2 linked regions of the Cupriavidus taiwanensis LMG 19424 genome follow. Each later gene encodes a partner of the first gene's protein in a complex. Links are inferred from orthologs where the notes say so. Each region holds a gene or a part of one and is shown on either strand. Other genes may lie near its edges.

Region 1 (14,552 bases):
CCGGATGCCGGTAGATGTCCTGCGGCGTGCCGCTTTGCGCGATGTGCCCCTTGTCCATCACGATGATCCGGTCGCCAAGCGCCATCGCCTCGGCCTGATCGTGCGTGACATACACAGTGGTGATGCGCAGGCTGCGCAGCAGCTGGTTGATGTCGGCGCGCAACGCATCACGCAGCTTGGCATCGAGCGCCGTCAGCGGTTCGTCCAGCAGCAGCACACGCGGCTGCACGGCGATGGCGCGCGCCAGCGCCACCCGCTGGCGCTGGCCCCCGGACAGCTGGTCGACGCGCCGGTTGGCGAAGGCGCCCAGCTGCATCATGGCGAGCATGTCGTCGACCCGACTCCGGCGGGTCTGTGCGTCGACCTTGCGCACGCGCAGGCCATAGCCGATATTCTCGGCCACGGTCATATTGGGGAACAGGGCATAGTTCTGGAACACCATGCCGACGCCGCGCTGCTCGATCGGCAGATGCGTGACCGCTGCGCCGCCGAACAGCACCTCTCCGCCCGTATCGGGAAATTCCAGCCCCGCGATCATCCGCAGCGTGGTGGTCTTGCCGCAACCGGACGGACCGAGCAGCACGACAGTTTCGCCGGCACCGATGTCCAGATCCAGTGGTTCGAGCGCGCGCGTGCCGTCGGGGAACGTCTTGCCGCATTGGCGCAGGGCGATGGGGGTGGGCTCATGCATGGCGGGGGGCCTCTGTCTGTGGCTGGGACTGCGGGGTGCTGTCCGGTGCGGATGGCGAGTTCAGCGAAGTGGTGATCGTGCCGGCGAACGGCATGGGCGTGTCCTGTATCGGATGTCGCTGGGCCCGCGCACCCAGCGCGGACACCATTTGCATGATCACCAGCAGCGGAATGATCATCAGGAAAAACACGATGGTGTAGGCAGAGCCTATCTCCAGGCGCATCGAGGCATAGCTGTCGGCGAGTCCGACCGGAAGCGTCTGCGTGGTGGGCGTATGGAGCATCCATGTCAGATTGAACTCTCCGACCGACAGCGTCACGACCATCAGCGCGCCGGCGAGAATCCCTTGCCGGCAATTGGGTAGCACCACGGTGAAAAAGCGCTGCATGCGTGTCGCGCCGAGACTGGCGGCGGCGTCCTCGAGCGTGCGGATATCGATGGCGGACATGATGGCCAGCACCGAGCGCACCATGAAGGGCAAGGTGAACAGTACATGCCCGATCAGGATGAAGACCCAACTGGTGCGCAGCCATGGCAGGCCCCCATACAGCAGGATCAGGCCGAGTGCCGTCGCAAGTCCAGGGATCGCCACCGGCAACATCAGCAATTCCTCGATCAGCCGGGTCACGCGGCTGCGGCGCAGCGCCATGTAATAGGCGGCTGGAACGCCGAGCACCAGCGTACAGGCGAGGCACGCCAGCGCGATCCATAGCGACAGGAAGATGGTATTGCGGTACAGGGCCCACACTTCCTCGACCCACCGCGTGGTCAGGCCGCTCTGCAGCCCGACGAAGATATTGTTGGTGAGGCCGGCCAGCACCGACAGCCCCACGGGGACGGTCATGAACGCACAAACGGCGAGCGTCAGTGCGAGTTGGGTCCAGTAGGCGGAGCCGCGACGGTTGGTCTTCATGCTTGCTCCTACGCGGTGGCGGCAACCGCGTTGCCGGAAAGATGACGCGCCACCGCCAGCAGCGCCCAGGTCACGACCCCGAGCAGGATGGATAGTGCGGCGGCCATGCCGAAGTTGGCGTAGTTGGTGAACTCGTTGTAGATGGTGAGCGGCAGCACATCGAGTTGCGTGGCAAGGGTGAAGGCGGTGCCGAACGCGCCCATGCTGGTGGCGAAGCAGATCGCGCCGCTGGAGATCAGCGCGGGCATCAGCGCCGGCAGCATCACGTCGCGCACCACGCGCCACCGGCCGGCGCCCAGTGAGCGGGCCGCTTCCTCCAGCGAGGCGTCGAGTTTTTCGACCGCCGCCATCACGGTCAGGATCACGCGTGGAATCGAGAAGTACAGGTAGCCGACGAACAACCCGGCCATGCCATAGGCAAAAGTCCAGCGCTCGCCGGCGAGCAGGTCGCCCACCGATGCGAGCAGGCCGTTGCGGCCGCCCAGCATGATGACCATGAACCCGATCACCACGCCGGGAAAGGCCAGCGGAAAGGTCAGCATGGCCACCAGCACCGGCTTGCCCGGCACCGGATGCCGCTGCAGGAAGGTCCCCGCCACGCCGGCGATCGCCAGCGTGACCAGCGTCACCGAGGCCGACAACAGCACCGTGGACAGCAGGCTGTGCAGGTAGCGCGGGCTCGACAGCACGGTCCAGTAGACTCCCGCGCCGCTTTCCCCCGCCACGCTGACCGCCAGCAATTTGGCCATCGGCAAGCAGAAGAACGCCAGGAATACGATCAGCGCCGGCAGCGCGAAGACGATCAGCGTGCGGGCGGTTGGCGCAGTGGTGCGACGGCGCATGGGTTTCTCCATCTTGAGGGGGACTGGCCGGGGCCGCAGCGCGCCCCGGCGCGGCGTCAGCGCACTTCCTTCAGGTACTGGTCGCTGAAGGCCTTTTGCACTTCGGCCATCTTGCCGTAGTCGATGGTCTTCGCGCGCGCATAGTCCGAGGCCGGCAGGAAGCGGGATTCCACTTCCCTTGACACGGCCTTGGCCCGTACCGGGCGCAGATAGGCATTGGCCCACAGCGCCTGGCCGGCATCGGACAGCACGAAGTCCAGCACCTTGCGGGCTTCCGCAGGGTGCGGCGCCTTGTTGACCATGCTCATGACGTAGGGCACCACCAGCGAGCCCTCCCGGGGAATGACGAAGGCAACGTTGGCGCGATCCTTGTAGCGCGCGCGATAGGCGTTGAAGTCGTAGTCCAGCAGGATCGGGATTTCACCGGACAGCACGCGCGCGTACGCGGTCTGCTTCGGCACGATGGGCTGGTTCTTCTGCAGGTCCTTGAAGAACTTGAGGGCCGGGCCGAAGTTATCCAGCGAGCCGCCCAGCGCCTGGTTGATCGCCACCGCGCCCACATAGCCGACAAAGGCGCTGGCCGGGTCGAGATAGCCGACCATGCCCTTGTATTCGGGCTTCTGCAGGTCGGCCCATGACTGCGGCACCGGTTTGCCGCGCAACGCGTCGACATTGACCATCAGGCCCAGCGTGCCCGAATGGATGGCAAACCAGTGGCCCTGCGGGTCCTTCAGGCCGTCGGGGATGTCATTCCAGTTGGCAGGCTTATAGGGTGCCGTCACGCCTTCCTTCTGGGCCTGGATGCCGAACGTCACGCCGTAATACACCACGTCGGCCACCGGATTGGCCCTTTCCGCCACGATCTGGGCCAGCGACTGGCCCGAGTTCTTGTTGTCGTGCGGCACCGTGACGCCGGTCTTTTCCTTGATCGCGCGGATCTGCGCTGCCCAGTCCGCCCATTCCGGCGGGCAGTTGTAGCAGATTGCCGTTTGCGCGGCCGCGGCGTGGCTGAATACGACCGCGCCAACCGTGGGCAGCAGCCAGCGCAAGCGGCGCAGCCAGGACGAAGTCGATTGCATGATGCACTCCTTTTCTAGATATGACGGTGTGGGAAAACGGCGTAGGACGAGGCGATATCGGCGCTGCTTCGGTTGCTGTGCCGCTAAGCCGGCGGCCCCACGGTAGCGCCTTCGCGCAGCGCGTGCGGCAGCAGCGTCGCGCGGGGCAAGCGGGGGGCAGGCGCGGCCCCGGCGCTGGCGGGCGCGAGCCGTGCCAGCAGGCAGCCCAGCGCACGGGCACCGATCTCGTTGTTGGGCTGCGCCACGGTGGACAGCGGCGGTTCCAGCAACTGGCCGAGTTCGATGCCGTCGTAGCCGAGCACGGATACATCGCCGGGCACGGACAGCCCCAGGCGCTTCAGGATCGAAATCACGCCGATCGCCAGCATGTCGTTGGTGCAAAACAGCGCGGTGGGCGCGGATGGCGCTGTGACGAATTGCCGGATGCGCTCGACCTCCGCCGGCGTGTGCGTCGGCGTATGCGCTGGCAGGGACAGCGGCGGCAAGGGCTGCAGGCCATGCGCGCGCATCGCGTCCTGGTAACCCATGTGGCGCTGCCTGGCGCGGTCCGACGCGACGAAGGCGCCCGACACCACCGAGATGCGCCGATGCCCGGCAGCGATCAGCGTCTCGACGCCGGCGCGCGCGCTGACGCGGTTGTCCACCGATACCGAATAGCGTTTGCCCCGGCGCGCTGCCTGGTTGTACGCCAGGACATAGGGCACGCCTTCGGCATCCAGCTGTTCCAGCACCGCGCTGCGGGCGGCATCGGCCACCGTCAGCACCATGCCGTCGACGCGGTGACGCAGCAGATATTCAATCCGCTCGCGTTCGCGGGCCGGGTCGTAGCGGCTGGTCACCAGCATCAGCGAATAGCCTTGGGCCAGCGCCGCCTCCTCGATGCCGCGCCAGCATTCGGCAAACACGGCATTCTCGAGCGTCGGCAGCATGACCCCCACGATGCGCGAGCGCTGGGCCCGGAGCTTGGCACCCAGCAGGTTGGGGCGGAAGCCAAGCTCGCCCGCCGCCTGCAATACGCGCCCGGCGGTATCCTGGCGGACCATCTCCGGATTGCTGAACACGCGCGAGGCGGTCGCCAGCGACACGCCCGCGGCCCTGGCGACATTCACCAGAGTCGCGCCATTGGATGGCGCGGGCGGAGCGGCGAGGGCGGTGGCATTGCGGGGCATTAGGCAGGAATCGGGATCAGTGCAGGAGTTGGTGCCTGAAGTTTGTGCGGAAGAAAATGAAAACGTTTTCATTCAAGCCGCAAAAAAACGGGTGTCAAGGACAACCGTTGGTGCGGTGCGCCGCAAAACCGCCGGCGGGGCCATGCGAGTGGCGCGGAAGGCCGAACGAGGGCGATTGTGCGGGGCGCAAGTGACAGCGGGATGACACTAGTCACGAGGGACCAGCCACGGATCCTTCGCGTGATTGGCTGCAGCTAAGGTGATGGAGGCCCGCTTCGAGACCAAATTTAAACGTGTCCCCGTCTTGCGCTGGTACGGGAACATGCGCTATAGTTCGGCCTCTTTGCTGCGGCGCAGGTACGAAAGCAGGCTGCAGCAGGCACCGACACAGGAGTGGTAGTTCAGTCGGTTAGAATACCGGCCTGTCACGCCGGGGGTCGCGGGTTCGAGTCCCGTCCACTCCGCCAGTACCAAGAAGCGCCCGCAATCGCGGGCGTTTTTCATTTGTGGCTCATGTTCGCCACCCTGCACAAAGGGCGCTTGCCCGCCGGCTCCTGATAGAATCGTGGAGTTTGTCTTTCGTGCCAATCCACTACCCGAATCCGCATGCTTGATTTCGTACGCAACAACCGGCGCCTGATGCTCTTGCTGCTGCTGGTGCTTGTTTTCCCGTCGTTCGTGTTCTTCGGCGTGGAAAGCTATTCGCGCTTCATGGACAGCTCGCACGATGCCGCCAAGGTCGACGGCCGGGCCATCAGCGTGCAGGAGGTCGACAACGTCGTGCGCGACCAGAGCGAGCGCGCGCGCCAGATCCTGGGCGCCAACTATGATCCGCGCCAGTTCGAGGGTCCCGAGGCACGCAAGGCCGTGCTCGAGCAGCTGATCCAGCAACGCGTGATGGCCAATGCGGTGGCCAGCGAACACCTGACGGTGTCGGATGCCAAGCTGCTCGAAGAAATCAGCAGCCTGCCGGCGATCGCGCAGCTGCCGCGGGGCAAGGACGGCAAGATCGACGATAAGGCCTACCTGCAGCTGCTGCAGTCGCAGGGCATGACGCCCGAACAGTTCGATGCGCGCATGCGCTTCGAGCTGGCCATGCAGCAGCTGGGCGCATCGGTTGCCGCGACGGCGTTCGTGCCGAAGTCGCTGATCGAGCGACTGATGGCGGCGCGCGACCAGCAGCGCGACGTGCAGGCGCTGCTGTTCAAGCCGGCCGGCTACACCGCCAAGGTCCAGCCCGATGCCGCCGCGCTGAAGGCTTACTATGACAGCCACCAGCAGGACTTCTCGGTGCCGGAGCAGGCCAAGGTGGAATACCTGGTGCTGTCGGGCGAGGCCCTGGCGGCGTCGCAGGCGGTGACGCCGGAAGAGCTGAAGTCGTACTACGAAAGCAATATCGCGCGCTTCCGCGTCGACGAGCAGCGCCGCGCCAGCCATATCCTGATCAGCGCGCCGAAGGATGCGCCGGCCGCGCAGCGCCAGGCCGCCAAGGACAAGGCCACCAAGCTGCTGGAAGAGGTGCGCAAGCATCCGGACACCTTCGCCGACGTGGCGCGCAAGAACTCGCAAGACCCGGGCTCGGCCGAGAAGGGCGGCGACCTTGGCTTCATGGGCCGCGGCGCGCTGGTCAAGCCGTTCGAGGACGCCATGTACGCGCTCAAGGAAGGCCAGATCAGCGACGTGGTCGAAACCGACTTCGGCTACCACATCATCAAGCTGACCGGCACCAAGCCCGCGGAAACGCGGCCGCTGGAGGCCGTGCGCACCGAGCTGGAAGCCGAACTGCGCAAGCAGTTCGCCGACAAGAAGTTTGCCGAGCAGGCCGATGCCTTCGGCAATACCGTCTACGAGCAGGCCGACAGCCTCAAGCCCGCCGCCGACAAGTTCAAGCTGACCATCCAGACCGCCGACAAGGTCACGCGCCAGCCGAATCCGGCGCTGGGCGCGCAGAGCCCGCTGAACAACGAGAAGCTTCTCAAGGCGCTGTTCAGCGACGACGCCATCAAGAACAAGCGCAACACCGAAGCCGTGCAGGTTGCGCCGAACACGCTGGTGGCCGCCCGCATCGTCGCGTACCGCCCGGCGACCGTGCGCAAGTTCGAGGAAGTCGAAGCCCAGGTGCGCGAAGGCTATATCGCGCAGCAGGCCGCGGCGCTGGCGCGCAAGGATGGCGAGGCCCGCCTGGCCGCGCTGAAGCAGGCCGACAGCGCCGAGGGCTTTGGCCCGGTGCAGACGGTATCGCGCACCAAGGCCGACGGCATGACGCCGCAGGCAGTGGAAGCCGTAATGCGCGCCGATGCCGCCAAGCTGCCGGCGCTGGTGGGTGTGGACCTGGGTGCGCAGGGCTACGCGGTCTATCGCATCACCAAGGTCAGCCAGCCGGCACAGGCCAATCCGGCCCAGCGCCAGGCCGCGGCACAGCAACTGGCGCAGCTGGCCGGCCAGAGCGACCTGCAGGCCTTCTATGAAAGCCTGAAGGCCCGCGCCAAGGTCAAGATGCTGGCCCCCGCAGGCGCGACGCAAGGGCAAGGCGCCGAGTAATCCGCGCCGCCCCGCGCCACGCCGGGCACGCCGGAAACAAGAACCCCTGCCAATGTGGCAGGGGTTTTTTTGTGGTTAATCGCCGCATTGCAAGGGATGATGAGTGCGCGGGATTGTTGCTTGACTTCGTCGATGCGCCGGCCCTCTCCCCCGCCCCTCTCCCGCAAGCGGGAGAGGGGAGAAAACCAGCTGGAGGCGAAAATCCTTTGGGCTCGCCCGCGACAACGCGTGCGAGCGCAGCGACGCACTCCGTGCCAGTGCGCAAGGCCTGAGATAGGGAGCGCGCGCAGCGCAGCCGAAGGCGTCCCACCAATAACGTGATAGGCAGGCTGCCACCGACCTAAAGTCGGGTTCGTCCATCCGCCCCCGAACGCCAGGCACCTCCCGGTAGCGTCAGCAGGGTCGAACCACCACCATCACGACCGCAAGTCACCACCGCCAGAACCACCAACACCGCCTTGGCCAGCCGCCCAGGCGACGCGCTCTTTGCCTCCTTTCTGTCGCTCGGACAGAAAGGAGGTCGCCGGCTACGCCGGCGAAACAGCAGCGCCCGCCAAGCACAAAGCCGCACCCACCAAGCACGACCAACAAACAATCCGCATCACCCCAAAGGTTCAACGAGCCACTGCCCCGAATAACCCATTTATAGTCACTTCCCAACGCCGCGCTTGAGCAGCGGCTTGAGCTGCGGCCACACCGTATCCAGCAACGCCGGCTGTGCCGCGGCAGTCGGGTGAATACGGTCCGGCTGGAACCAATCCTGCCGCGCAATCACCTGGTCGAGGAAGAACGGCACCAGCCGCACCTTGTATTCCCCCGCCAGCCTGGGATACAGCGACACGAACTTCTCGGTGTAGTCCTGGCCATAGTTAGGCGGGATGCGCATGCCGATCAGCAATACGCTCGCGCCGGCCTTCTGCGCCGTGGTGACAATGTTGCGCAGGTTGGCCTCGGTGGTGTGCAGCGGCAAGCCGCGCAGCGCATCGTTGGCGCCCAGTTCGATCACCACGATGGCCGGACGGTGCCGCGACAGCAGGTCGGGCAGGCGGGTCTTGCCGCCGATGGTGGTCTCGCCGCTGATGCTGGCATTGACGACGCTATAATCGAACCGCTCCTGCCGCAGCCGGTCCTGCAGCAGCGTGACCCAGCCCGCGCCGCGCGCGATGCCGTATTCGGCCGACAAGCTGTCGCCCAGCACCAGCAACGCCGGGGCGGTGGCCTGGGCCGCGGGCTTTGCCTGGGCCTGGGCCGCGACCGGAATCGCCAGCGCCATGCCGGCTGCCAGCAGCAGCCTGCGCCTTTTCCCTCGGATCCCTATATCCATGTCTTCTTCCATTCTTGCAGTCGAATCCCTTGGAAAGACCGTAGCCGACACGACTGGTTCGCTGACGATTTTGCACGACGTGACCTTTTCCGTCACGCCGGGCGAAACGCTCGCCATCGTGGGCGCGTCCGGATCCGGCAAGTCGACGCTGCTGGGGCTGCTGGCCGGCCTGGACCTGCCCAGCGCCGGCACGGTGCGGCTGCACGGCCAGGACCTGTACGCGCTGGACGAGGACCAGCGTGCCGCGGTGCGCGGCCGGCATGTCGGCTTTGTGTTCCAGTCGTTCCAGCTGGTGGGCCACCTGACCGCGCTGGAGAATGTGATGCTGCCGCTGGAGCTGCGTGGCGAAACAGCGCAAGTGCGCGAGCGCGCCGTCGACATGCTGCAGCGCGTGGGCCTGGGCGCGCGCCTGGGCCACTACCCGCGCACGCTGTCGGGTGGCGAGCAGCAGCGCGTGGCACTGGCGCGGGCCTTCGTGGCGCGCCCCGACATCCTGTTTGCCGATGAACCGACCGGCAGCCTCGATACCGCCACCGGCGAAGCGGTGATTGCGCTGATGTTCGAACTGAACCGCGACGCCGGCTCCACGCTGGTGCTGGTCACCCACGACCGCTCGGTGGCGTCGCGCTGCGGGCGCGTGCTGACCATCGACGCCGGTCGCGTGGCCAGCGACGAATGGATCGGCGCCGAGGTCTGATCTGACGGCTAGCTGGCCGCGCCCGCCTTCAGCACCGCGCGGGCACGCGCGATCAGCGCGGCGGTGGAGGCATCGTGCTGGCCGGTGGCCGTGCCGGTCAGTTCGGCCTCGATCGGGCGCGCCAGGATCTTGCCGAGCTCAACGCCCCACTGGTCGAACGAGTTGATCCGCCACACCACGCCCTGCACGAAGGTGCGGTGCTCGTACAACGCAATCAGTGCGCCCAGCACATTGGGCGTCAGGTCCTCCATCAGCAGCGTGTTGCTGGGGCGGTTGCCGTCGAACACCATATGCGCAATGCGCACCTCGTCCTTCAGGCCGCTGGCGCGCAGCTCGTCGGCGCTGCGCCCGCGCATCAGCGCCTCGGCCTGCGCGAAGCAATTGGCCAGCAGCTTGGCGTGATGGCCGGGCAGGCGGCGCGGCGGCACCAGCGGCGCGACAAAATCCACCGGCACCACCTGCGAGCCCTGGTGGATCTGCTGGAAGTAGGCGTGCTGGCCGTTGGTGCCGGCCGTGCCCCACACCACCGGCGAGGTATGCGTGCGGATGCGCTGCCCATCGAGCTGCACGGACTTGCCGTTGCTTTCCATCTCCAGCTGCTGCAGGAAGGCGGGAAACAGCTCCAGCGAGGTCGAGTAGGGCGCCATGCAGCTGGTCGGCAGGTTCCAGAAATTGCGGTACCAGACCCCCAGCATGCCGAGGATCACCGGCATGTTGCGCTCCAGCGGCGCGGTGCGGAAATGCTCGTCCATCGCGTGCCCGCCGGCGAGCAGGTCGGAAAAGGCATCGAAGCCGACCGCCAGCGTGATCGACAGGCCGACCGACGACCACAGCGAAAAACGCCCGCCGATCCAGTCCCAGAACTCGAACATATTGGCCGGGTCGATGCCGAATTCGCGCACCGCCTCGGTATTGGTCGAGACCGCGACGAAATGCTTGGCCAGGTCCTGCTCGGCCACGCCGCTGGCGACAAACCAGGCGCGCGCGCTGCGCGCGTTGGCCATGGTCTCGAGCGTGGTGAAGGTCTTGGAGCAGACGATCACCAGGGTCCGCTGCGGGTCCAGCCGCACCAGGGTCTCGGCCAGGTCGGTGCCGTCGACGTTGGAGACGAAGTGCATGCGCGGCGCGGCATGGCCGTCGGCATCGGCCAGGTGCGACAGTGCGCGGCACACCATGCGCGGTCCCAGGTCGGAGCCGCCGATGCCGATATTGATGACATCGGTGATGCGCTCGCCGGTCGCGCCCTTCCAGGCGCCGCTGCGCACCCGTGCGGAGAAGTCGCGCATGCGTGCCAGCACCTGATGGATGGCCGGCACGACCGCTTCGCCATCGACCTTGAAGGCGGCGCCGGCGGGCGCGCGCAGCGCCACGTGCAGGACCGCGCGGTCTTCGGTGGTGTTGATATGCTCGCCCGCGAACATCGCATCGCGGCGCCGCGTGACGCCGGCCTCTGCCGCCAGCTGCATCAGCAGGCTCATGGTTTGCGGCGTGATGCGGTTCTTCGAGTAATCCAGATAGAGGCCAGCGGCTTCCAGCGAGCATTGTGCGACGCGCTGTGCGCCTTCGCGATCGAACCAGTCGCGCATCTGGGCGTCGCGAAGGGTGTCATGGTGCCGCAGCAGGGCATTCCAGGCGTGAAGGTCAGTGGGCATGCAGGACTAGCGTGCAGGACTAGCGGGGTTGCGGGGGCGCGAGCCGCGTGACGTTGCCGGCTTGCAAGACGGAGCGGTAAGTATATCGCCGCCATCGCGGCATCGGGCCTCGCGGCGGCGCCATATCGTTACCACTTGCAACATAACAGCCGCGGCACCGCACGGGTATCGGTCGTTGTCTGACGGCAGGTGCGGCCCGCGCCGCCGGTATGCGCGCGAACGCGCGCTTCACGCGTTCGCCGCGCTCAGCAACTGGTTGAATATGGCGCGCGCCGGCGCATACAGCTCGCTTGCCGTGACGCCTGCCGGGCCTGTGCCCTGTGCGACCAGCACATCGGCGGCACGGCCGTGGATCCACACCGCCGCCTGCGCCGCGGCCAGCGGCGCCATGCCTTGCGCCAGCAGCGCGCCCAGCATGCCGGCCAGCACGTCGCCGGTGCCGGCGCTGGCCAGCGCCGCGTTGCCGGTCGGGTTCAACGTCCAGGGGCTGCCGTCGGGAGCGGCAATCACGCTGCCCGAGCCCTTCAGCACCACCACGGCCCGCCATTGCGCGGCCAGCGCCGCCGCGGCGGCGGGCCGGTCGCGCTGGATCTCGGCCACCGGCACGCCCATCAGCCGCGCGGCTTCGAGCGGGTGCGGCGTCATCACGGTGGCCGCGCCGCGCGTGGCCAGGGTGCCGGCCAGTGCCGGGTCTGACGCCAGCAGGTTCAGCGCATCGGCATCCAGCACCAGCGGCAGCGTCGTGGCCTGCAGCAGCCGTGCGAACTGCTGGCGGGCGTTGGCATCGGTGCCCAGGCCCGGGCCGATCACCAGCGCCGACATCGACGTGTGCGCCAGCGTGTCGACCGCATGCAGCATCAGTTCCGGATGCAGCGGATCGAGCAGCGGTGCCGGCTGCGCCAGGAAGCCGATATGCACCTTGCCCGCGCCGAGCCATTGCGCGGCCCGGGCACCAAGCAGCGGCGCGCCGGTCATGCCCACGTTGCCGCCGATGACGGCGAGCGAGCCGTGCGTCCCCTTGTTGCTGGCGTGCCGGCGCCGGGGCAGCGCGGCACCGAAGAGCGCCGGGCCATTCACCAGGCCTTGCGGCGTTTCGTGCTGGAGATCGTCCAGGCCGATCGGCGCGATGTCGACCGCGCCGGCGCAGTCGCGCCCGTCGAGCGTGAGCAGGCCGGGCTTGGCGGCAATGAAGGTCAGCGTGCGCTGCGCCCGCACTGCCGGCGCGCCCGCGCCGGTGTCGGCGGACAGCCCGCTGGGAATGTCCAGCGCAAACACGGGCAGCCCGCTGCGATTGAGTTGCGCGATCCACCACGCCATGGGGCCGTCGGCGGGGCGGTTCAGGCCGATGCCCAGCAGGCCGTCGACGATCGCGGTGGTGTCGGCGGGCCAGGGCGCGTCATGCGAGGCATCCCTCTGCGCCATCGCGCGCAGCGGCACGGCCGCGGCCTGCGCCTGCTGCCATGCGGTCGCGGCATCGGCGGGCAGGCGCTGCGGATCGGCCGCCAGCCACACCTGCACCGCGCGGCCGGCACGGTGCAGCAGCGTGGCGGCGACCAGCGCATCGCCGCCGTTGTTGCCAGGACCCGCCAGGAACAACAGCGGTCCGCCGGGCGCATGGCAGGCGAGCCAGCGCGCCGCCGCGGCGCCCGCGCGCGACATCAGCGTGAAGGCCGGCAGCTGCGCCAGCGCGGCGCGCTCGATGCGGCGGATGGCGGCCACGTCGTAGAGCGGCACCGGGCGCGGTGCGGCGGCATCCAGGGCAAGCCAGCCTTCACCATGGGCGGCGGGTGTGAGGACGGTGGCGGCAGAGGGTGTCATGTCGGGCTTATCCGGACGGCCCCAGCCCGTAGCGATCCGGCAGCAGGCCTTCCATGTCGATGTCGGGGCCGCCGTGGCTGGCGCCAGCGCTGGCGGCGATCTGGTCAGCCGCAATCTTGCCTGATCCGCAGCTCATCGCCCAGCCCGTCGAACCATGGCCGAGGTTCAGGAACAGTCCGGGCACGGCGGTGGGTCCGATCAGCGGCGGGCCGTCGGGCAGCATCGGCCGCGCGCCGGCCCATTGCGTGGCCTCGTGGTAGTTGCCTGCCGCCGGAAACCAGTCGCGCGCCACCTTGACCAGCGTGTTCAGCGCGGCGGGGCGCAGGTCGAGCCGGCGCGAGCCCAGCTCCGCCGTGCCGGCCACGCGCAGCCGGTTGCCCATGCGCGTCATGGCGACCTTGTACGATTCGTCCATCAGCGCCCCCAGCGGGGCCTGCAGCTCGTCGCGGATCATTACCGTCACCGAATAGCCCTTGACCGGATACAGCGGCACGCGCAAGCCCAGCGGGCGCAGCAGTGCGGCACTGTCGGCGCCGGCGGCAAGCAGCACGCGCTCGGCGCTCAGCACCTCGGCCGCACCCTGGCCGCCGGGCTGGGACAGTTCCAGCTCCAGCTTGCCGGCGTGGCCCGGCCGGATGCGCGTCACCCTGGTGTCGAAGCGGAACGACACGCCCGCGGCCTGCGCATGCCGGTGCAGCGCGCGCACGAACATCGGGCAGTTGCCGGATTCATCCTCGGGCAGATGCAGTCCGCCGGCCAGCGGCGTGTCCGCGGCCAGGCCCGGTTCGATCTGGCGGCATTCGCCGGCGCTGACCAGCCGGTGCGGCACGTGGTTCTCGCGCAGCAGGGCGATGGCGGGGCTGGCCAGATCCAGGTCGCGCGCGGTGCGGAACAGCTGCAGGTATCCCTGCGACTGCTCGTAGTCGATGTCCAGCTCGCTGCGCAGCCGGTGCAGGCAGGCGCGGCTGTAGAACGCCAGCCGCTGCATGCGCAGCTTGTTGGCGCGGTAGCGCTCGAGCCGGCATTCGCGCAGCCAGCGCGCGATCCAGCGCCACATGGCCGGGTCGGCGGCGGGGCGGAACAGCACCGGCGCCTCGCGCGCGAAGAGCGTGCGCAGGATCTTGGCCGGCATGCCCGGCGCGGCCCAGGGCGTGACGTAGCCGGGCGCGATCACGCCGGCATTGCCGAAGCTGGCTTCCTGCGCCGGCGCGCCGCGGCGCTCGAGCACGGTCACGTCGAAGCCGGCCTGCCGCAGGTACCACGCGGAACTGACGCCGATCGCGCCGGCGCCGATGACGATCACATGCATCGGTCTGGAACCCTCCACGCGAGTCCGTTGCCGTGGCTACCTGACCTCCTGCTGCATGACCATGTCGGGGAGCCAGGTCACCACGGCGGGCCAGATCGTGACGATGGCGATCGCCACCACCATCATCATGAAGAACGGCAGCGAGACCCGCGCGATGTAATTGCTGTCCTTGCCCGTCATGCTCTGCAAAACGAACAGGTTGAAGCCGACCGGCGGCGTCACTTCGGCAATCTCCACCAGCAGCACGATGAAGATGCCGAACCAGACCAGGTCGAAGCCGGCCGCCTGCACCATCGGCAGCACCGTGGCAGTGGTGAGGGCGATCATCGAGATGCCGTCCAGCGCCGTGCCCAGCACGATGTAGATCACCGTCAGCACCGCGATCAGCGCCCACGGCGACAGCTGCAGCGCGGCCACCCACTCGGCCAGCGCGCGCGGGATGCCGGTAAAGCTCATGGTCACCGACAGGAACGAGGTTGCGCCCAGCACGAACATGATCATCGCGGTCAGGCGCGTG
Region 2 (14,795 bases), 460 kb from region 1 along the record:
CTTCAGCACCGGGCTGGCGGCGTTGAACGCGCGCGTGGCCTCGCGGCGGGCGCGGTATTCGCTGCTGGCCACCAGTTCGTCGATCAGCTCGTGGATGACGTTGTCTTCCACGGTCTGGCCGTAGGGCGTGACGTTGTTCTCGGTCTTGCCGTAGAAGTTGGCGCGGCGCACGTCCAGCGAATCCTTGCCGACCGTGCGGGCGACGTTGTCCAGGATGTACTCGACCGCGAACGCGCCCTGCGGGCCGCCGAAGCCGCGGAAGGCGGTGTTGCTCTGCGTGTTGGTCTTGCCGCAGTAGCCGTCGATCTGCACGTTCGGCAGCCAGTAGGCGTTGTCGAAGTGGCAGATGGCGCGAGTCATCACCGGGCCCGACAGGTCGGCCGAGAAGCCGGCGCGCGACACCATCTGGACCTTGACGCCCTCGATATGGCCTTCGTCGTCGTGGCCCACTTCGTAGTCGAACACGAAGTCATGGCGCTTGCCGGTGATCATCATGTCGTCGTCGCGGTCCGGGCGCAGCTTGACCGGGCACATCAGCTTCCATGCCGCCAGCGCGGCGCAGCAGGCGAACAGCGCCGACTGCGATTCCTTGCCGCCGAAGCCGCCGCCCATGCGGCGGCATTCGACCAGTACCTGGTGCGCATGCCAGCCAAGCATGTGCGCGACCGCGTGCTGCATCTCGGTCGGATGCTGGGTCGAGCACCACACGTGCATGCCGTCATTCTCGCGCGGCGCGGCGTACGAGATCTGGCCTTCGAGGTAGAACTGCTCCTGGCCGCCCAGGTGGATCTTGCCGCTGTCCTGGTGGGCAGCGCCCGCAATGCGCGCGGCCGGTTCGCCGCGCGTCAGGTGCATCGGCGGCAGCACATAGCTGCCGGCCTCGTGGGCGGCCTGCGGCGACAGCACCGGGGGCAGGTCTTCGTAGTCGATCACGCCGAGGCGGGCGGCGCGACGGGCCGCGTCATGCGAGGTCGCCACCACGATGAAGACCGGCTGGCCGATGAACTGCACCACGTCGCGCGCCAGGATCGGGTCGTCGTGGATGATCGGGCCGCAGTCGTTGGTGCCGGGGATGTCGTCCACCGTCAGCACGTCGACCACGCCCGGCGCGGCGCGCACCTTGTCGAGCGAGACCGACTTGATGCGCGCGTGCGCGCGGGTGCTCATGCCGAGTGCGGCGTGCAGCGTGCCGGCCAGCTCGGGGATGTCGTCGGTATAGGTGGCGGTGCCGGCCACGTGCAGGTGGGCGGATTCATGCGGACGCGAGATGCCGACCTGCGGTACCTGTTCGGCGGCGGCGTCGAGCAGGAAGGGTTCGGTTTGCTTGTTCATGCCGATTTTCCTTTTTCTCTCAGGCCGTGACGATTGCGATGGTGCCGGCGCCGGGCGCACGGACATTGACGGCTGCCGCGGGCAGCGCTTCGCTGGCGGTTTCAAGCCAGAAGCGGTACAGCAGGTTGGCGGCGCCGCGGCTGCGGTACGACGCGGTCGCGCGCATGTCGGTCAGCGGGGTGTAGTCCTGCGCCAGCGCGGCCATGCCGGCGCGGGCGGTGGCTTCGTTCCATGGCTGGCCGGTCAGGGCTGCTTCCGTTGCAGCTGCGCGCTTGGGCGTGGCAGCCATGCCGCCAAAGGCGATACGCGCCTCGGTGACGATGCCGTCCTGCACGGTGATGCCGAAGGCGGCACACACGGCCGAGATATCCTCGTCAAAACGTTTGGACAGCTTGTAGGTGCGGAAGTGCTGCGGGCCGGCCACCGGCACCCGCAGCGCGGCGACGAACTCGCCCGGCTGCATCGCCGTCTTCTGGTACGCCAGGTACAGGTCTTCCAGCGGCAGCGTGCGGCGCGTCTCGCCATGCTGCAGCACCACTTCCGCGCCCAGCGCGATCAGCGCCGGCATGGAATCGCCGATCGGCGAGCCGTTGGCGATATTGCCGCCCAGCGTGCCGGCATTGCGGATCGGCAGCGAGGCAAAGCGCTTCCACAGTTCTTCCAGCTCCGGATGCGCGGCGTTGAGTGCGGCGTAGGCCTTTTCCAGCGTCACGGCGGCGCCGATCTCGATCATGCCGTCGCGTTGCGCGATCTGGTTCAGGTCTTCCACCTGGCCCACGTAGAGCAGGCTACCCAGCTCGCGGAACTGCTTGGTCACCCACAGGCCCACGTCGGTGCTGCCGGCCAGGATGCGGATATCCGGCTGCGCCGCCTTGATCGCGCCGAACTCGGCCGCGGTGCGCGGGGCGAAGAAGTCCTGGCCCTGCGCGCGGTAGCGGAAGGTCTCGCCGCGCTTGAGGTTGCGCAGCGTGTCGGCGATCTGCTTCGGGTCCAGCTTGCCGTCGGTCGGGGCCGGCAGGGCCATCATGCGCTCGCCGGCGTCGATGATCGGACGGTAGCCGGTGCAGCGGCACAGGTTGCCGGTCAGCGCGTCGCAGATGGTCTGGCGCGAAGGCGCCTCGCCGCCGGGGTTGTGCTGCTGGTACAGCGCCCACAGCGACATCACGAAGCCGGGGGTGCAGAAGCCGCACTGCGAGCCGTGGCACTCGACCATGGCTTCCTGCACCGGGTGCAGGGTGCCGTCGGCCTGGCGCAGGTCCTCGACCGTGATCAGGGCCTTGCCGTCGAGCGTGGGCAGGAACTGGATGCAGGCGTTGACCGCCTTGAATTCGACGTCGCCGCCGTCCTGCAGCTCGCCGATGACGACGGTACAGGCGCCGCAGTCGCCTTCGGCGCAGCCTTCCTTGGTGCCGGTGCAGCGGGCGTCTTCACGCAGGTACTGCAGCACGGTGCGGGTAATGGGGGCGTCGGATACTTCCTTGACCTGGCCGCGGTGGAAAAAGCGGATGGTTTGCGTCTCCATGGTCTTCTCTCTCTTGGGGATGGCGGAAACATAGCATCGCTACGTTTCATGCAATATTCGACCCAGGTGATATGCGCCATCAGCGGGCACGCCGGTCGGTGCCCGGCCGCACTGAGCGGTATGCCGATTTGACCGATTGTGGGGTGCCTGTCATACACTATGCGCCGTTCCCATCCCCCACGCCACCCATCCGGCCCCCGCCGGAGGGCCGCCATCGCCATGCACGGACGCGACCATCTCGATACCTATTTGCTGCGGGTGCTCCACACCCTGCTCACCGAGCAGAGCGTGACCCGCACCGCCGTGCGTCTGGGCCAGTCGCAGCCCGCCATCAGCAATACCCTGAAGCGCCTGCGCGAGATCACCGGCGACGCCATTTTGGTGCGGGGCAAAAACGGCATGGTGCCGACCGAGCGCGGCCGCGAACTGCTGGCGCTCGCCGAGCAAAGCCTGGCGGCGATGGACCGCATCGCGCGCCCGCCGCAGCAGTTCGACCCGGCGACCACCACGCGCACGTTCCATCTCGGCGCGCCGGACTACCTTGACGCCTTCTTCCTGCCCAATATCGTCGAGCGCGTGCGCCGGCTGGCGCCGGGCGCCAAGCTGTTCGTGCACCCGATGACATCGTCGTCGGACTTCCTCGACGACCTCGAGCAAGGGCAGCTGGATATCGTGGTCGGCAACTGGCTGTCGCCGCCGGAACACCTGCATATCTCGCCGCTGTTCGACGATGAGGTGGTGTGCATGCTGGGCGCGCAGCACCCGCTGGCGCGCAAGGGGCTGACGCTCAAGCACTACCTGGAAATGCCGCACCTGGCCCCGGCGCCTTATGCGTCGATGCAGCGCAGCATGATCGATCAGGCGCTTGCCGAGCAGGGCTACAAGCGCAATATCCAGGTGACGCTGCCTTATTTCGGCCTGGTGCCGTATGTGCTGATGAAGACCGACATGGTCTTCACCACTGGCCGGCAGTTCGCGGCGCACTATGCGCAATACCTGCCGATCCGGATGGTGCCGTCGCCGGTGTCGTTCCCGCGCATGCGCTTCTACCAACTGTGGCACGAGCGCTGCCATGCCGCGCCGGACGTGATGTGGATCCGGCGCATGATCGCGGAGGTGGCGGCGGACCTGCCGCAGTTGCCTAGGCTGGAGGCGGAGGCGGGCTGAAGCGGTGCTGAAGCGCCGGGGCTACTTGGCATGGGCGGTGGGAAAGAACAACTGCTCCCCAGCCACCTTGTACCCCGCAATCGCGTCCTGCCCTTCCTTCGACGTGATCCACTCCACCAGCTTCATCGCATCCTTGTAGTGGGTGCCCGGATGCCTGGCCGGGTTGACCGCGATGATGCCGTACGGATTGAACATCTTCGGATCGCCCTCGATGGCGATCGCCAGCCCGGTCCTGGCGCGGTAGGCGCCGTAGGTGGCGCGGTCGGACAGCGTATAGGCCGGCATCTGCGCCGCCATGGTCAGCACCTCGCCCATGCCCAGGCCGGCGTTGACGTACCACGGCTGGCCCTTGGGCTCGATGCCGAGCTGCTTCCAGTAGTCTTTCTCCATCACGTCGGTGCCGGAATTGTCGCCGCGCGAGATGAACTTGCTGCCGCTGGCGGCGAGCTTGCGTAACCCGGCCAGCACGTCCTTGCCGCCCCTGACGCCAGCCGGGTCGCTGGCCGGCCCGACCACGATGAAGTCGTTGTACATCACGTCGCGCCGGTTGACGCCGTAGCCGGCGGCGACGAACGCGTCTTCCATCTTGCGCGCGTGCACCAGCAGCACGTCGACATCGCCCATCTCGCCCATCTTCATGGCCTTGCCCGAGCCCACGGCGATGACTTTCACCGTGACGCCCGACTTCTGCTCGAAGCGCGGCAGCAGGTGCTTCAGCAGGCCGGAGTTCTCGGTGCTGGTGGTGGTGGCGAGCCTGATCTCGCCGGCATGCGCGGCCGACAGAATGCCGACGCAGAGCAGCGGCGCGACGAGTCGGCGCCAGGGCAGGGTATGGCGGGGCATTGGCAATCTCCTCGATGTTATGTTCTTGCAGACATAATTGATTTTGCCTTCCAGTCTCAGCGAGAATGCGCCAAAACAACATAAGAAAAGGGGTATTCATTGTGATCCAGCCCAGATCGGCATGTAAATATGTAGCGGAGAACCTATGAGCTTCCGCTTCGACCTGTTTCCGGTGATCGCCCCGGACGACAATCCGCGCGCCAACGCCAAGGTGTTCCAGCTGCTCAAGGCCGTGCGCGAAACCGGGTCGCTGCACCGCGCCGCGCGCGAGATCGGGTTGTCGTACCGCCACGCCTGGGGCGTGATGCGGTCGTGGGAAGAAATGCTCGGCCGCAGCATGCTGGATATGGAGCGCGGGCGCGGCGCCTCGCTGACGCGCTTCGGCGAGCGCCTGCTGCGCGCCGAACTGCGCCTGCGCGAATCGATCGAGCCGGCGGTGCAGCGCGCCATGGCGGAGTTCATCGCCGACCTGGACGACGCCCAGCAGCCGCAGTCGTGCGTGCATTTCACCGGCAGCCATGATCCGGCGGTGGAGGTGCTGGCGGCCGCGCTGGGCACGGCCGGCAGCCCGCTGCGGCTCGACACGGTGTTCTGCGGCAGCGTGGAAGGGCTGATCTGCCTGCAGGAGCGGCAGTCGGAGCTGGCCGGCTTCTATGTCTCGCCGGTGCAGACCGCGGGCTCGGTGGCGCATGTGACCTTGCGCAAGTGGCTGCGGCCCGGCGCGGTGCGGCTGCTGCGGCTGGCGTGGCGCGAGCAGGGGCTGATCCTGGCGCCGGAGCTGGCGCGTGAGGTGCACGACCTGCGCGCCCTGGCGCGCAGCCAGGCCCGCTTCGTCAACCGGCAGCGCAGTTCGGGCACGCGCATGCTGTTCGACCAGCTGCTGGCGGCAGAGGGCCTGTATCCCGACCTGATCAACGGCTACGACGAGACCGAGTTCAGCAATGAAAAAGTGGCGGAAGCCGTGCATAGCGGCCGCGCCCAGGCCGGTTTCGGGCTGCGCATGAACGCCGAGGCCCACGGCCTGGCTTTTGTGCCGCTGACGCGCGAGGCCTATTACCTGGCGCTGCGCAAGAACGACCAGACCGCCGGCTGGATGGCCGCGCTGCTGGCCTTGCTGGCCGATCCGGCCTTTGCCCGGCGCATCGAGGCGCTGCCCGGCTATGCCATGGCCGAGCCGGCGGGCATCCTGACCCCGCAGGAGGCGCTGCCGTGGTTCGGCCCGGACGGCAAGGAGGGCAGCTGAGCCACGGCGGTCCCGGACCGGTCGGGCCGGTCCGTATTACACTCCCTGCGAGGGCGCGCCGGTCTCTGCACCGGCCTGCGCCGGACCCTTGCAAGGAGCGCCATGCTGGAAACCGCCGCGCTGGCCGCGGGCATGTCCTGGGCTAGCGGATTTCGCCTGTACCTGGCCGTGCTGGCCGCCGGCGTGCTGGCGCGGCTGGGCTGGCTGGAACTGCCGCCCGGGCTGCAGCCGCTGGAATCGTGGTGGGTGATCGGCGTGGCTGCGCTACTGGCCGTGGCCGAGTTCGTCGCCGACAAGGTGCCCGCCTTCGACACCGTCTGGGACGGCATCCATACCTTCATCCGCATTCCCGCGGGGGCGATCCTGGCGGCCGCCGCATTCGGCCAGCTGGATCCGCAATGGGTGGTGGCGGCAGGGCTGATCGGCGGCACGCTGGCCGGCACTGCGCATGCGGTCAAGGCCGGCACGCGCGCGCTGATCAACGTGTCGCCGGAACCGTTTTCCAACTGGACGGCCTCATTCACTGAGGACCTGACCGCCACCGGCAGCCTGCTGCTGGCGTTCTTCGTGCCGGTGCTGTTCCTGGTGCTGCTGGCGGTGTTCCTGCTGGGCTCGGTGTGGCTGCTGCCGAAGTTGTGGCGCGGCGTGCGCCGCCTCCATGCCAGCCTGCGCGGCGGGGCCCGGCATGACGCGCCGCGCTAGCGGCGCCGCCGTTCTGCCACCTTTTGCTTTGCCCGACTGACCCGAGGCGCACCGGCGCCAGCAACCAAGAACCAAGCAACCGATGCCCTCCGAGTCCGCCATCGACGTCCCGGCCACTGCCGCACAACCCGCCGGACTGCACGCCGCCACCGGCGGCAAATTTTCCGCCTGGCGCCAGGCGCTGCGCATGGCCCGCCGCGACTGGCTGGCGGGCGAGCTTTACCTGCTGCTGTTTGCGCTGGTGCTGGCGGTGGCCGCGCTGACCAGCGTGGGTTTCATGGCCGACCGCATGCGGCTGGGCCTGGAGCGCGATGCGCGGCAAATGATTGCCTCGGATGTGCTGCTGGTGGCCGACCAGCCCTTCGACGCCGCGTTCGCGCAGCGTGCCCGCGCCGCCGGCCTGGCGGTGGCGCAGACCGTGACCTTCCCGAGCATGGCCACGGCCGAGGGCAAGGGCCAGGCCGGCGCCGAGCCGCCCAGCCAGCTGGCCGCGCTCAAGGCCGTGACCGACGGCTATCCGCTGCGCGGCCGGCTCAAGGTGACCGGCGCGCCGGGCGGGCCGGACGCGCCCGCCGACGGCATTCCCGCGCCGGGCACGGTATGGGTCGACGAGGCGCTGCTGGGCGCGCTGGGCGTCGCGGTGGGCGACAGCCTGCGGCTGGGCAGCCGCAGCTTCCGCATCGACCGCATCATCACGCAGGAGCTCGATCGCGGCACCGGCTTCATGAACTTCGCGCCGCGCGTGCTGATGCCGCTGTCGGACCTGGACGGCACCGGTCTGATCGGCTGGGGCAGCCGCGTTACCTACCGGCTGCTGGTGGCCGGACCCGACGCCGCCGGCGCGGCCTTCCAGAAATGGGCGCGGGACGAGATCGAACGCCGCAAGCTGCGCAATACGCGGGTGGAGTCGCTGGAATCGGGCCAGCCGCAGATGCGCGCCACGCTGGACCGCGCCGAGCGCTTCCTGTCGCTGGTGGCGGTGCTGTCGTCGATGATCGCCGCGGTGGCGATCGCGATGTCGGCGCGCCGCTATATGCAGCGCCACACCGATGCCTGCGCGGTCTACAAGTGCCTGGGTCTGTCGCGCGGGCAGATCCTGCGGGCATTCGGGCTGGAATTCCTGCTGGTCGGTGCGGCCGGCGCGCTCGCCGGCGTGCTGCTCGGCTACCTGGCGCACTATGGCCTGCTGCTGTCGCTGGGGGGGCTGCTCAAGGTGTCGCTGCCGCAGCCGTCGCTGCTGCCGGCGCTGGTGGGCGTGCTGGCCGGGCTGGTGCTGCTGGCCGGGTTTGCGCTGCCGCCGCTGCTCGCGCTGACGCGGGTCGCGCCGTTGCGGGTGTTGCGGCGCGATATCGGGCTGCCGCCGGTATCGGCGTGGGTGGCCTACGCGCTGGGCCTGGGGGCCTTTGTCGCGCTGCTGCTGGTGGCCGCGCGCGACCTGCGGCTGGGCCTGACCACCGCGGGCGGCTTTATCGCCGCGGGGGTGGTGTTCGGCGTGCTGGCGCTGGGCCTGCTGACGCTGCTGTCGCGGCTGCTGCGCGGACGCCTGCGCGGGCGCGCGGCGATGGGGTGGCGCTTTGCGCTGGCGGTGCTGGAGCGCCGCCGCGCGGTGACGGTGCTGCAGACCGTGGCGCTGGCGGTGGGGCTGATGGCGCTGCTGCTGCTCGGCATGACCCGCAACGACCTGGTCGATTCCTGGCGCAACGCCACGCCGGCCGACGCGCCCAACCGCTTCATCATCAATATCCAGCCGGACCAGCGCGAGCCGCTGCGCCAGATGCTGGCCAACGCGGGCATCACCGACCTGCTTTACCCCATGGTGCGCGGGCGCCTGACCCATATCGGCGAGCGCACCATCCGCGGCGACAGCTTCGAGGACGGGCGCGCGCGCAACCTGGTCGAGCGCGAGTTCAACCTGTCCTATACCGATGCGCTGCCGGAGGGCAACCGCGTGATCGCCGGACGCTGGTCGAACGGGGCGGACGGCGCCGAGGCCGGCGCGTCGGTGGAAGAGGGCATCGCCAAGACCCTGGGCATCCGGCTCGGCGACACGCTGCGCTTCGACGTGGCCGGCCAGCCGGTGCAGGCGCGCGTGACCTCGCTGCGCAAGCTCGACTGGGGCTCGATGCGGGTCAACTTCTTCGTGATCCTGCCGCCGCGGGCGATGCAGGGCATGCCCGAGACCTACATCACCTCGTTCCACCTGCCGCCCGCCAGCGCCGCGCTGGGCAACCGGCTGATCGCCGCCTTTCCCAACATCACCGTGGTCAACACCGACATGATCCTGCGCCAGATCCAGGACATCCTGGACCAGGTAATCGCGGCGGTGGAGTTCCTGTTCGTCTTCACGCTGGCGGCGGGCGTGACCGTGCTGTACGCAGCGTTGTCCGGCGCGCGCGACGAGCGCATGCGCGACGCCGGCCTGCTCAAGGCGCTGGGCGCTTCGGCCGCGCTGGTGCGGCAGACGCAGTATGCCGAGTTCCTGGTGGTGGGCGGCCTTGCCGGCCTGCTGGCCAGCCTCGGCGCGATCGCGGTGGGCTGGGGGCTGTCGCAGTTCGTGTTCGACTTCCCGTACCGCTTCAATGCGTGGATCGTGCCGGTCGGCGTGGTTTCTGGCATGCTGTGCGCTTTTGCCGGCGGCTGGCTGGGCCTGCGCGAAGTGCTGCGCCAACCGGCGCTGGCGACCTTGCGCGATGCCTGAGCCCGCGTGCCGGCGCCGCGCAGACCGAGTGTGTGATGAGTACTGAATCCGACGACAAGCCCGGCAATGCCGAGGCCACTGCCTTTGAACTGGTGGGCGGCGAGGCGCGCGTGCGCGAACTGGTCGACCGCTTCTACGACCTGATGGACCTGGAGCCGCAGTTCGCGGGGCTGCGCGCGCTGCACCCGCCGTCGCTCGACGGCTCGCGCGACAAGCTGTTCTGGTTCCTGTGCGGCTGGCTGGGCGGCCCCAACCACTTTATCGAGCGCTTCGGCCATCCGCGCCTGCGCGCGCGCCATATGCCGTTCGAGATCGGCGTCAGCGAGCGCGACCAGTGGATGCGCTGCATGGCGCTGGCGATGCAGGACATCGGCCTGTCCGAAGACCTGCAGCTGCGCCTGATGCAGGCCTTCTTCCAGACCGCCGACTGGATGCGCAACGTGGCGCGCTGAGGTGCCAACGCTCCCGTTTCTCCCTCGAGAGGTTTCCCTGCCGATGACAGCCCAACTGCCTGAAGACGCCCTGCGTGTGCTGGATTTCTGGTTCGAACAGCCCGGTTCCGCCGCCTGGAATACCGCGCGCCCGCAATGGTTCACCAAGTCGGATGCGTTCGATGCGCAGGTTCGCGCGAACTTCCTGTCTGACTGGCAGGTCGCCTGCGACGGGGCGCCTGACGACTGGTCGGTCACGCCCGAGGGCGCCTGCGCGCGCGTGGTGCTGCTGGACCAGTTTCCGCGCAACATGTTCCGCAACGACCCGCGCAGCTTCGGCACCGATGCGCAGGCGCTGGCACTGGCCCGCCGCATCGTCGCCTCTGGCATGGACCGCGCGCTGCCGACCGACTACCACCGCATGTTCTGCTACATGCCGTTCGAGCATTCGGAGTCGCTGGAAGACCAGGACGAGGCGGTGCGCCTGATGACGCAGCTGCGCGAGGCCAGCGGCGGCGCGGTCGATGTGGTGGAGTGGGCCGAGAAGCACCGCGCGATCATCGCGCGCTTTGGCCGCTTCCCGCACCGCAATGCGGTGTTGGGCCGGCAGAGTACGGCCGAGGAACAGGCGTTCCTGCAGCAGCCGGGTTCTTCCTTCTGATCCGGAAGGTGGCGCGCGCTCAGGTCTGGTCGCGGGCCTCCTGCCACTTGTCGACGCGCACGCGCGGCGCGCCCGCCAGTTGCGTCAGCAGGCCCGCAGGCGTGTCGCCCACGTGCAGCAGGTCGGCGTGCACCTGCTTCAGGAAGCCTTCCTGCACCGCGTGCGACAGGAAGCCGAGCATGCCGTCGTAGAAGCCTGCCAGGTTGAGCAGGCCCACCGGCTTGGCGTGGTAGCCCAGCTGCAGCCAGGTGAAGGTCTCGAACAGTTCCTCGAAGGTGCCCACGCCGCCGGGCATGGCGACAAAGGCATCGGCGCGGTCGGCCATCATCTGCTTGCGTTCGTGCATGTTGCGCACCACGTGCAGTTCGGTCAGGCCGCGGTGGCCGACTTCCTTCTGCATCAGCGCTTCGGGGATGATGCCGACGGCCCTGCCGCCATGCTCCAGCACGGCATCGGCGACGATGCCCATCAGGCCCACCTTGCCACCGCCGTACACCAGCGTCAGGCCGCCTTCGGCCAGGGCGCGGCCGAGCAGTCGCGCGCCCTCGGCGTATTCCGGACGGTTGCCGGGGCTGGACCCGCAATACACGCAGACGGATTTCACTTCGCTTCCTTTGCCGCACCGGCGGCGGCCTTGGCTGCCGCGTAGTCGCGCGCCAGCTGGTCGAATGCCTCCCGCGCCCGGCCGCGCAGATACGGGGCCAGGATCGAAAAGATGTGGTAGCTCGAACCGTGCAGGTAGCCGCGGATCTGCTCGGGGTCGTTGTACTGGCGCGGATGCTGCACGAACTGGAACGACAGCCAGTAGGTGGCGACCACCACCATGTTGGTGCAGATGGCCTCGACCTGCTCGGGCGTGGCTTCCATCTCGCCGTCCTCGATGAACTGGCGGCAGATCTCGTGTGCAAAACGCTGCTTTTGCTCGACGATGCGCTTGAAGTTGGTCTCCAGCATCCGGTTGCGCGCCAGCAGGTCGTTGATGTCGCGGTACAGGAAGCGGTAGTTCCACAGGAACTCGGACATGTACTGCAGGTAGCCCCAGCTTTCGTCGAGCGTGGCCTTGTGGTCGTCCGGCATCTTCAGGCGGCGCTCCATCTCCTGCTCGAAGCGCACGAAGATCGAGTTGATGATGTCGTCCTTGTTGCGGAAGTGGTAGTAGAGATTGCCGGGGCTGATCTCCATTGCTTCCGCGATCGTGGTGGTGGTGACGTTGGGCTCGCCGACTTCGTTGAACAGGCGCAGCGAGACGTCGAGGATGCGGTCCCTGGTGCGGCGGGGGCCGGTTTGCGGTTTCGGTTCCATGGGCGTCCGGGCGATCGGTGCGATCGGTAAGTCGGGGGCAGGGTAGCGATTATAAGCAATCGGCCTGCCGTGCCCCATCCCGCCGGCGCCACCCGGCCTGCGCCGGCCGGCCCGGGCCGCTCAGCCGGCCAGCGCCCGTATCCAGCGCACCACGTGCGGTCCGGCAATGGTCATCCAGGTGCCGCCGCACAGCACCAGCGCCAGCATCACCGCCGCGCTGCCGAAGTCCTTGGCGCGCTTGGACAGGCTGTGCCGCTCCAGCGAGATGCGGTCGACCGCGGCTTCGACGCTGGAGTTGAGCAGCTCGACGATCAGCACCACCAGCAGCGTGCCCAGCAGCAGGATGCGCTCGACCGCGGTCACCGGCAGCAGAAAGGCGCACGGCGTCAGGATTACCACCAGCGTCAGCTCCTGGCGGAACGCGCTTTCCTCCAGCACCGCGTAGCGCAGCCCGGACAGCGAATTGATGGCCGCATGCCACGCGCGCGCCAGGCCCCGGTTGCCCTTGTGCGGGTTCTGGTCGATGGAATAGTCAGCGCTCTGCATGGCGGGCGGCGGCCTCTGCATTGGCGGGTCGGACGGCAGTTCCGGATGCGGTTTCGGCATGGGTTTGCGGTGCGGAAGGCTTGGGGGTGGCGGATGGGGCCGCTGCGCCGCCCCGGCCCGGCCTGGCGCCCGCGAACGGCCGCAGGTGGGCCAGGAACTGCTCGGACGCCGCGCGCCACGAAAACTGCTCGGCGTGGGCGCGGGCCGTGGCACGGTCGATGCGCAGCGCTTCCAGGCAGGCTTCGCGCAGGTCTTCGTGCATCACGCCGGCGGGGCTGTCGCCCAGCACGTCGATCGGACCCGTGACCGGATACGCGGCCACCGGCAAGCCGCTGGCCAGCGCTTCCAGCAGCACCAGCCCGAAGGTGTCGGTGCGGCTCGGGAACACGAACACATCAGCGGAAGCATACACCCGCGCCAGCTCGGGCTGGCTCAGCACGCCCAGGTAGTTGGCGCCGGGATAGCGCGCGCGCAGCGCCGGCAGCGCCGGGCCGTCGCCGACCACCCATTTGGAGCCGGGCAGGTCCAGCGCCAGGAACGCCTCGACGTTCTTCTCCACCGCCACGCGGCCGACGTACAGGAAGATCGGGTGGGCGGTGTTGAGCACATTGGCGCGCTGCGGCGTGAACACGTCCAGGTCCACGCCGCGTGTCCACAGCACGGCGTTGCCGATGCCGTAGCGCCGCAGGTCGTCGAGCACCACCGGCGTCGGCGCCATCACGGCCTGGGCCGGGCCATGGAACCAGCGCAGGAAACGATAGGTCCACGCCAGCGGAATGCCGAAGCGGGCCTGCACATATTCCGGAAAGCGCGTGTGGTACGCGGTGGTGAAGGGCAGTTGGTGGCGCAGCGCATGGCTGCGCGCGGCCAGCCCGAGCGGGCCTTCGGTGGCGATGTGCAGGGCGTCCGGGCCGAAGGCCTCGATGCGCCGCCGCACGCGCGCGCCGGGCAGCAGCGACAGCCGGATCTCGGGATAGGTCGGGCAGGGCACCGTGCGGAATTCCAGCGGCGTGATCATGTCGACCGTGTGGCCCATCGCTTCCAGTTCGCGGCGCGTCGACTTGAGCGTGCGCACCACGCCATTGACCTGCGGTTCCCAGGCATCGGTGACGATCAGGATCTTCATGCGGCCTCCTTGGGCGCGGTGGAAGGGCAATGCGGATGGCGCCAGGCAGATGGCGCCGGGCGAAACAGAGCTGGCCGGCCCGGTTCAGCCGGCCACGGCAGCGCGGCGGCGGCGGCGCATGGCGGGCGCGGGCGCGTCGAGCAGCCGGGTCCAGTAGACGATCTTCAGCTCGCCTTCCAGGGTTTCGACCAGCGCCGACAGGCTTTCGACCCAGTCGCCGTCGTTGCAGTAGAGCTGGCCGTTGACCTCGCGGATCTCGGCCTTGTGGATGTGGCCGCAAACTACGCCGTCGCAGCCGCGGCGGCGTGCCTCGTCCACCATCGCGCTCTCGAACGCGCCGATGTAGTTCACCGCGTTCTTGACCTGGTGCTTCAGGTACTGCGACAGCGACCAGTACGGAAAGCCCAGGCGCGCGCGCAGCCGGTTGAAGTGCCGGTTGAGCGCCAGGATCATGGTGTAGAGCGAGTCGCCCAGGTAGGCCAGCCAGCGCGCGTGCTGCACCACGCCGTCGAACAGGTCGCCGTGCACCACCCACAGGCGGCGTCCGGTGGCGGTGACGTGGATCGCCTCCTCGCGCACGGTGATGTCGCCGAAGGCCATGCCGTCGAACTGGCGCGCGGCTTCGTCGTGGTTGCCGGGGACATAGATCACCTCGGTGCCCTTGCGCGCCTTGCGCAGCAGCTTCTGCACCACGTCGTTGTGGCTTTGCGGCCAGTACCAGCCGCGGCGCAGCTGCCAGCCGTCGATGATGTCGCCGACCAGGTAGAGCTGGTCGGATTCGTTGTGCTTGAGGAAATCCAGCAGGTAATCGGCCTGGCAGCCGGGCGTTCCCAGGTGGATGTCCGACAGCCAGATGGCGCGGTAGCGCTGGATCGGGTGCGGCTCGGGGGGATAGGTTTCCTGCGCTTCGCGCGGCGGCGCCAGCGCGGCGCCATCGAGCGCCGGCGCCATGAAGGCGGTCACTGGCGCGGCTGGGCCGCTGTCAGCGCTGCGGCGCAGCCATGGCGCCAGTTGCGCGGCCTTCGACAGATACCCGCGGGCAGATCGGATTGCTTGCACCATGCCAGTCCCGGTTGCGGCGATGGCTGCATTCAGCCAGCGCGCCGTGACGCGACCGTGACGAAAACATGACTGACACATGAATCGTTGCGCCCGCGGCACAGCACGGGCCGCGAACGCCTCAGCGGCCGCGCGAGGACAGTTCGGCCAGGGCGTCGAGCAC

What was found.
Region 2: the proteins of RALTA_RS06895 (region 1) and RALTA_RS04775 are in contact, whole or in part, in a cryo-EM structure (PDB 9GE8), measured with the Escherichia coli proteins. The link is inferred for Cupriavidus taiwanensis LMG 19424 from one-to-one orthologs.

The regions. Positions count from the first base shown.
Region 1 is NC_010528.1:1,485,123-1,499,674, forward strand. Bases 7,516-10,406 are described here. They hold RALTA_RS06895 (ABC transporter ATP-binding protein), read left to right. Parts: upstream 7,516-8,557; coding sequence 8,558-9,256; downstream 9,257-10,406. Other genes in these bases: RALTA_RS06890 (arylesterase), read right to left, coding at 7,885-8,559; pgi (glucose-6-phosphate isomerase), read right to left, coding at 9,265-10,406. Outside these bases: RALTA_RS06855 (ABC transporter ATP-binding protein), read right to left, coding at 1-691; RALTA_RS06860 (ABC transporter permease), read right to left, coding at 684-1,604; RALTA_RS06865 (ABC transporter permease), read right to left, coding at 1,613-2,446; RALTA_RS06870 (ABC transporter substrate-binding protein), read right to left, coding at 2,503-3,525; RALTA_RS06875 (LacI family DNA-binding transcriptional regulator), read right to left, coding at 3,609-4,694; RALTA_RS06885 (SurA N-terminal domain-containing protein), read left to right, coding at 5,301-7,235; more of pgi, read right to left, coding at 10,407-10,908; RALTA_RS06905 (bifunctional ADP-dependent NAD(P)H-hydrate dehydratase/NAD(P)H-hydrate epimerase), read right to left, coding at 11,137-12,726; RALTA_RS06910 (D-amino acid dehydrogenase), read right to left, coding at 12,734-14,035; RALTA_RS06915 (TRAP transporter large permease), read right to left, coding at 14,072-14,552.
Region 2 is NC_010528.1:1,023,421-1,038,215, forward strand. Bases 6,574-9,707 are described here. They hold RALTA_RS04775 (ABC transporter permease), read left to right. Parts: upstream 6,574-6,891; coding sequence 6,892-9,507; downstream 9,508-9,707. Other genes in these bases: RALTA_RS04770 (DUF4126 domain-containing protein), read left to right, coding at 6,574-6,809; RALTA_RS04780 (group II truncated hemoglobin), read left to right, coding at 9,543-9,707. In the rest of the region: xdhB (xanthine dehydrogenase molybdopterin binding subunit), read right to left, coding at 1-1,332; xdhA (xanthine dehydrogenase small subunit), read right to left, coding at 1,352-2,854; RALTA_RS04755 (LysR substrate-binding domain-containing protein), read left to right, coding at 3,074-4,021; RALTA_RS04760 (substrate-binding domain-containing protein), read right to left, coding at 4,043-4,864; RALTA_RS04765 (substrate-binding domain-containing protein), read left to right, coding at 5,010-6,107; more of RALTA_RS04770, read left to right, coding at 6,210-6,573; more of RALTA_RS04780, read left to right, coding at 9,708-9,959; RALTA_RS04785 (DUF924 family protein), read left to right, coding at 10,003-10,599; RALTA_RS04790 (LOG family protein), read right to left, coding at 10,619-11,203; RALTA_RS04795 (TetR/AcrR family transcriptional regulator), read right to left, coding at 11,200-11,901; RALTA_RS04800 (diacylglycerol kinase), read right to left, coding at 12,022-12,507; RALTA_RS04805 (glycosyltransferase family 4 protein), read right to left, coding at 12,434-13,573; RALTA_RS04810 (UDP-2,3-diacylglucosamine diphosphatase), read right to left, coding at 13,658-14,635; RALTA_RS04815 (esterase/lipase family protein), read right to left, coding at 14,754-14,795.